Regions from separate parts of the Streptomyces sp. NPDC057939 genome, predicted to be linked through region 1. Evidence: riboswitches for the same ligand, from Rfam matches in the RefSeq annotation. Region 1 holds a riboswitch; the other holds the start of a gene.
What was found. A riboswitch is a leader RNA that binds a small molecule or an ion and turns the genes downstream of it on or off. The one in region 1 is predicted to bind guanidine.
Positions count from the first base shown of each region.

Region 2: it holds a riboswitch for guanidine, as region 1 does, so the genes downstream of both, ACFVS6_RS24705 (multidrug efflux SMR transporter) here and ACFVS6_RS40065 (Ohr family peroxiredoxin) in region 1, are expected to answer to the same signal.

Region 1 is NZ_JBHVPG010000076.1:5,769-8,967, reverse strand. It holds gene ACFVS6_RS40075 (S1 family peptidase) at 1-645, opposite strand, end outside; gene ACFVS6_RS40070 (hypothetical protein) at 748-1,194, opposite strand; gene ACFVS6_RS40065 (Ohr family peroxiredoxin) at 1,181-1,636, opposite strand; guanidine-III (ykkC-III) riboswitch at 1,712-1,775, opposite strand; gene ACFVS6_RS40060 (AraC family transcriptional regulator ligand-binding domain-containing protein) at 1,828-2,856, opposite strand; gene ACFVS6_RS40055 (type 1 glutamine amidotransferase domain-containing protein) at 3,061-3,199, shown strand, end outside.
Region 2 is NZ_JBHVPG010000024.1:87,456-90,654, forward strand. It holds gene bcp (thioredoxin-dependent thiol peroxidase) at 1-379, opposite strand, end outside; gene ACFVS6_RS24695 (DUF3618 domain-containing protein) at 500-817, shown strand; gene ACFVS6_RS24700 (co-chaperone GroES) at 864-1,205, shown strand; guanidine-III (ykkC-III) riboswitch at 1,308-1,386, shown strand; gene ACFVS6_RS24705 (multidrug efflux SMR transporter) at 1,419-1,739, shown strand; gene ACFVS6_RS24710 (transglycosylase domain-containing protein) at 1,753-3,199, opposite strand, start outside.

The DNA of each region.
Region 1 (3,199 bases):
CTTGCCGTTGATGTCCATGCAGTCCGACGTGGCGGTCCGGCGCGTGTCCAGCTCCTGGAGCCGGTCGGGGAACACCCACCGACCCGGCTCGGGGTCGTCCACCACGGTGCCGAAGCCGATCACCCGGGTGTCCGCGCCGACCTTGGGGGCGCTGCCCGCGATCCGCACCGGCTGTTCCCGGACGGGCCGGTCCAGTTTCAGCAGGGCGATGTCGTCGTTCGAGCGCTTGTCGCCGGCGGCGTCGAAGCCGGGGTGGACGACCTTGGCGACGATCTTGCGTACGGTGCCGCCCGCGTTGCGGTGATCACTGCCGACGCGAACCGTTCCGCTGGGGTGTGCCGGCATCACTTCCTGGGCGCAGTGCCCGGCCGTCACCACCCATTGCGGAGCGATCAGGGCCCCGCCGCACATGGCGTCCATGGAGCCCTCGCCGTCCCCCGGGGTCATCGGGATCGCCACCATGAACGGGTACGGCTCGGAGGAGTCCGTTCCGCGCACGATCGCCTGGGCTCCGGTGCCCGTCGCCGCCGTGTACAGCACGGCGACCGCTCCCACGGCCACCGCCCGGGTCAGCAGCCGGTGTCCCGGCCGGGGCCGGGCGGCTCGCTGTCGGTGCTGAGCGGGCAGAGGGGCGGAGACAGCCATGACGGGGACTTTCGAACGGGGGCGGGTGGATGATCGGACTGAGTGCTTCCGGTCGCGTTCCCTCTTCCCCGTTCACGGCGCGCTACACCTTCGGACAGCAGGTCACAGCCTGCGGTATGTCCCCGCCGCCCCGGAATCGACGTGCACCACGTGCCGGCCGACACGCACCACGTGGTGGTCCGCGCCGGCCCAGGAACCGGTGACGCCCTCGGCGTCCGCCAGCGGGGTCCAGACCTCCAGGAAGGTGCTCCCGTCCGGGTTGGTGCCCCGTTCGACGAGGTTCGCGCCCTCCCACCGGAGGGTGCCGGTGTCCTCACCGGGTTCGCCCGTGAGGTGGTGGAAGCGCACCTGCGAACCGTCGAAGGAGGTCGTACCGGCGAAGCCCCGGCTGTCGGCGTAGTACCGCCCGACCTGGAGCCACACCACCTCGCGGTCCTCGACGAGGGGTCCGCCGTCGCGGCTGATGCCGCGCCGGAGCCAGGCGCCGCGCTCGGGCGGCGGGACGCCGGGACCCATCGCCGGGCGGCCCGCCGGCTCAGTGCCCGTCACGGGTGGCGGGGTCGTCGTCCACGGCCAGGAGCGTCAGCGGTACGTTGCCCCGCACCGCCTGCGAATACGGGCAGACCTCGTCGGCCCGGTGCAGCAGGGGTTGCAGGTCCGCCGCCGCCCATCCGGGCAGGCTCACGGTGAGGGCCACCGCGAGGCCGTAGCCGGCGGGCGTGTCCGTGGTGCCGAGCCGTACCTCGCAGGCCACGTGCGCGGCCGTGGCGTCCGCCCCGTACTCGGCGGCGACCTCCGCGAACGCGGAGGTGAAGCAGGCGGCGAACCCGGCGGCGAACAGTTGCTCGGGATTGGTGGTGCCGGGCACCTTCTTGCGCGGCGGTGCCAGGCGCAGGTCCAGGCGCCCGTCGTCCGTGCGGACGGAGCCGGTGCGGCCTCCGACGGCGTGCGCGGTCGTTTCGTACAGGGTGCCGGTGAGTGGCACGGCCATGGCGTTCGGCCCATCTTGCTCGACGAGGACGCCGCCCGGGTGCGGACAGCGGTCGGCGCCGCTGGTGCGGCACCTCGCGCGTCGTCGTGCGTAACCGGGTACGGCGCATCTCGTCCGGGGCCGTGGATCCGGCCGCCGGAAAATCTAGCAACGTCGGACACCACCCGGGGACGGGCCGACGGTGACCTTCCTCACCCGCCGCCGGCCCGCCCGCGGCCCGGCCCGCGTGGCGGGGACGCGGGCCGGTGTCGACTGCGGTACGCCCCGGGGGGCATGCCCTCCCAGCGGGTGAAGGCGCGCACCAGTGCCGCCGCGCCGCTCAGGCCCACCTGCGGGGCGATCCGGTCCAAGGACAGCGTCGAGGTCTCCAGCAGGCGCCGGGCGCGGGCGTGGCGGGCGGCGTCGAGGAGCTCGCGCCACGACGTTCCCTCCGCCCCGAGGGCCCTGCGCAGGGTCCGGACGCTGAGGTTGAGCTCCTTGGCGGGCCCCTCGGGGCCGGCGTCCGCGAGCGCGGCGCGCTCCAGCCACCGCCGCACGCTCCCGGCCGTGGTCACCTCGGCGGACAGCCGGTCCAGGAGCCGGTCGGCATGGGCCCGGTGCAGGGCGTTGAGTTCCGGGTCGTAGAGGGGGCGGCGCCGGTCGAGGTCCTCGTTGCCCACCGTGATCGCGTGCTCCGGCGCGTCGAAGGCGACGGGGCAGCCGAGGACGCGGGCGTACGGTTCGGCCGCGCCGACGAGGGGATGGGCGAACGACACCGCCAGGGGCGCCCAGTCGTCGCCGGCGATCCAGCGGGCGGCCCGCACCATGCCGGCGAGGACCGCCTCCACCTGTTGGGGGTGCATGGCCCTCGGGTCGACGGTCGGTCGGTAGCGGATCAGGCTGTCGCCGGCACGCCGGTGCAGGGTCACCGTGCCCGCCTGGCTCACCAGGGGGTGGTAGCGCTCGGCCGCCAGCGCGGCGTCGGCCAGGTCGGCGCAAGTGAGGACGAGGTGACCCAGGACGTGCAGGCCTTCGGGCCGGATGCGGTCGCCCACGAGGAGCCCGGTGTGCGGTCCGGCGCCCGGGGCGCCGAGCACCGTGTCCCACAGGGCGCGCATCTCACCGAACGCCAGGCGGTCCGTGGGCGACGCCCAGGCGGGCTCCCCGGCGCCGTCCGCCGAGGCGCCGAGGACGGCGAGGGCGTAGCTCGCGGTGACGGAGGGCGGCTCGCTGGTGGACACGGCCGCCAGTCAATGCGGGCGCACCAGCCCCGTCAACACCGTGGGAGGGGGGAGCCGGTCGGGAGGGTCAACGGATTGGCCGCCCGGGTCAATGACGTGGCGCCGGTCGGCTCCTATCGTCGCCCCCGGAACCCGGGGAAGCGTACTGCCCTGACCACCGCCGCGTCGCGCCGCCGACCGCGGCCGCCCCCGGAGGAATGCACCGTGATTCTCTTCCTGCTCCCCGCAGGCGACTACGACCCGACCGAGGCCGCCGTGCCCTGGGCCGCGCTGCGGGACGCCGGCTTCGAGGTGCGGTTCGCGACCCCCGGTGGGGAGGTGGCCCTCGCCGACCCCCGGCTCA
Region 2 (3,199 bases), on a different contig from region 1:
CGACGACCGTGGAACGGATGACCCCGGTCACCGTCTTGCCGTACAGCTTCTTCTCGCCGAAGGCGCCGTACGCCGTCAGGGTCTCCTTCTCCGGGTCCCCGACCAGGGTGACCTTCAGGTTCTCCTGCTCGCGGAACTTGGCGAGCTTCTCCGGCTTGTCGGGGGAGACGCCGATGACGTCGTACCCCGCGGTCGCCAGGGCGTCCAGGTTGTCGGTGAAGTCGCAGGCCTGCTTGGTGCAGCCCGGCGTCAGGGCCGCCGGGTAGAAGTACACGATCACCTTGCGGCCCTTGTGGTCGGCCAGCGAGACCTCGTTGCCGTCCGCGTCGGGCAGGGTGAAGGCGGGGGCGGTGTCGCCCGGCTGGAGTCGCTCGCTCATCTCAACAGTCTCCTCGGGAGGGGATCGGTACGTCATGAGCCTAAGCTGACGGAGCTGACAGACTGTCCATGACGGATCACGCCACAGACGACACGACGACACAACGACGGAGGCAGCGCGGTGCCGGAAGCCAGGACCCCCGCTCAGATCGAGGCGGACATCGTCCGTCGCCGCGAGCAGCTCGCCGAGACGCTCGACGAGATCGGCGTGCGCATGCACCCCAAGACGATCGTCGGGGACGCGAAGGCGAGGGTCGCCTCGACGGTCGACCAGACCGCCGGACGGGCCTTCGTCGCCGTCAACCGGCTCGTCACCGACGCCAAGGACGGCCTGCGCCACGAGGACGGGGCGCCGCGTTTCGAGCGGATCGTGCCCGTGGCCCTGCTGGCCGTCGGCGTGGTCGGACTGCTCGTGGTCTCGGCGCGTCGCAAGCGTTGAGCACCCACCGGCGGACGGGGCGGGGCCGGGCGGGTAGGTTCGGGGCGTGAGCGAGAACACCACCCACGACAAGCTGCCCATCCGCATGCTGCACGACCGCGTGCTCGTGAAGTCCGACCTGCCCGAGGGCGAACGCCGCTCCGGCGGCGGCATCCTGATCCCGGCGACGGCGGCCGTGGGCAAGAGGCTGTCCTGGGCCGAGGTGGTCGCGGTGGGGCAGAACGTACGCAGCGTGGAGCCGGGAGACCGGGTGCTGTACGACCCGGAGGACCGGGCCGAGGTCGAGGTGCGCGGGGCGACGTACGTCCTGATGCGCGAGCGGGACCTGCACGCCGTGGCCGCCGAGCGGCTGGAGGGGTCCAAGGACTCCACCGGGCTCTACCTCTGATCCGGCGGGTCTCCGGCGGATCCCCACGGGACCTCCGCCGGGCCCCGCCTTCCGTCCCGCAGCACCCCCGAGGGCCGGTGGCCGAGGTCACCGGCCCTTTTCGGCGCCCCTTTGCTACGGTGGAGGGGAACCCCCGACGAGACGCGCCGTACCGGGTTGCAGGACGCAAAGACGACGCACCCCCGTTTCCGTCTCGTCCCGGAGGTGCCTGTCATGGCCTGGGTTCTTCTTCTCGTCGCCGGTCTTCTCGAAGTCGGCTGGTCGATCGGCATGAAATTCACCGAGGGCTTCACCCGGCTGTGGCCGTCCGTGTTCACCGGCGCCGGGATCGTCGCCAGCATGGTGCTGCTGTCCTACGCCGCGAAGACCCTGCCCATCGGCACCGCGTACGGGGTCTGGGTGGGCATCGGCGCGGCCGGCGCCGCGGTGCTCGGCATGGCGGTGCTGGGGGAACCCGTCACCGCCGCCCGGATCTTCTTCATCTGCCTGCTGCTGGTCGCCGTGGTCGGGCTGAAGGCCACCTCCGGTCACTGACCCCGACCGGGTCTCATTCGAGGTAGTCGGCCGGGGGGCGGCGGCCGAAGGCGCCGCCCTGGGCGTCGCCGCCGGCGTTCCGGCCGGCGTCGGTCTGCCCGCCGTCGGTGCGGCCGCCGTCCGTCCGCCCGCCGTCGGTCCCGCCCCCCTGGTCCTGACCGCCGTTCGTCCGGCCGCCCTGGGTCTGGCCGCCGTTCGTCTGCCCGCCGTCGGTCTGCCCGCCGTTGGTCTGGCCCCCCTGCGTCTGGCCGCCCTGCGTCTGTCCCCCCTGCGTTTGGCCTCCCTGTGTCTGCCCGCCGTCGGTGCGGCCCCCGTCGGTCCGACCGCCCTGGTCACCGCCGCCATCCGTCCGACCGCCGTCGCCGTCGCCGTCGCCGCCGCCGCCGTCCGTCCGGCCGCCCGTCGGCGGGGTGGCCGGGTCGTCGGGGAAGTTCGGCGGGGGCTGCGGGACGTCCGGTTGCTGGGGCTGGGACGCGCCCCGCTGGAGTTCGAGGTCGAAGTCCACGGGGTCCGAGGCCTCCAGGGCCGACTTCGTGTAGGCCGCCCAGATCCGCGCCGGATAGCCGCCGCCCCCGATGCGCCGCTCGCCCAACGCCCCGTAGAGGGACTGGAGGGTGCCCGTGTCCGGATCCTGGCCCATCATCGACACCACCGTGACCAGGTCCGGGGTGTACGCCGCGAACCACGCCGAGCGGTCCAGTTCGGCCGTGCCCGTCTTGCCCGCCGCCGGGTGGCCCGCCGCCAGGGCGGCCGTACCGGTGCCGTTGTCGACGACGCTGACCAGCATGGACGTCGTCGTGTCGGCGGCCTCCCGGCTGATGACCTGCTCCGGGGTGCGGTCGGGGAGCCCGATGGTGTCCCCGTCCTTCGTGATCTTCTCCAGGAAGGTGTACGGGGTGCGCCGGCCGTGGTCGGCGAGGGTCGCGTACGCCTGCGTCATGTCCAGGACGCTCGCCTGCATGGTGCCCAGGGCGATGGCCGGGCCCGCGTCGAAGTTCGGGGTGCTCTTCGGGATGCCCAGGGCGATGGCCGTCCGCTTGACCTTCTCCCCGCCGACGTCCACGGCCATCTGCGCGTACACGGTGTTGACGGAGAGGTCGGTCGCCGTGTTGACGGTGATGTTCCCGTAGGACACCTGCCCCTCGTTCTCGGGGGCGAAGCGGATCCGGCCGCCGACGACCGGGCGCTTGTTGTCGCCGTTGTAGATCGTGTTCGGGGTGATGCGACGGCCGTCCTGGGTCCGGGAGCCGTTCTCCACGGCGGCCGCGAAGACGAACGGCTTGAAGGTGGAGGCCACCTGGTAGTCGTGCCGGGTCGCGTTGTTCACGTACTGCTTGGTGTAGTCGATGCCGCCGTACAGGGCGACGACCTTGCCGGTGGCGGGATCGACGGAGGCCCCGCCCGCCCGCACCAGACGGTCCGCCGGACGGGCCGCCGGGTCGAGTTCGTCCACCATCTCG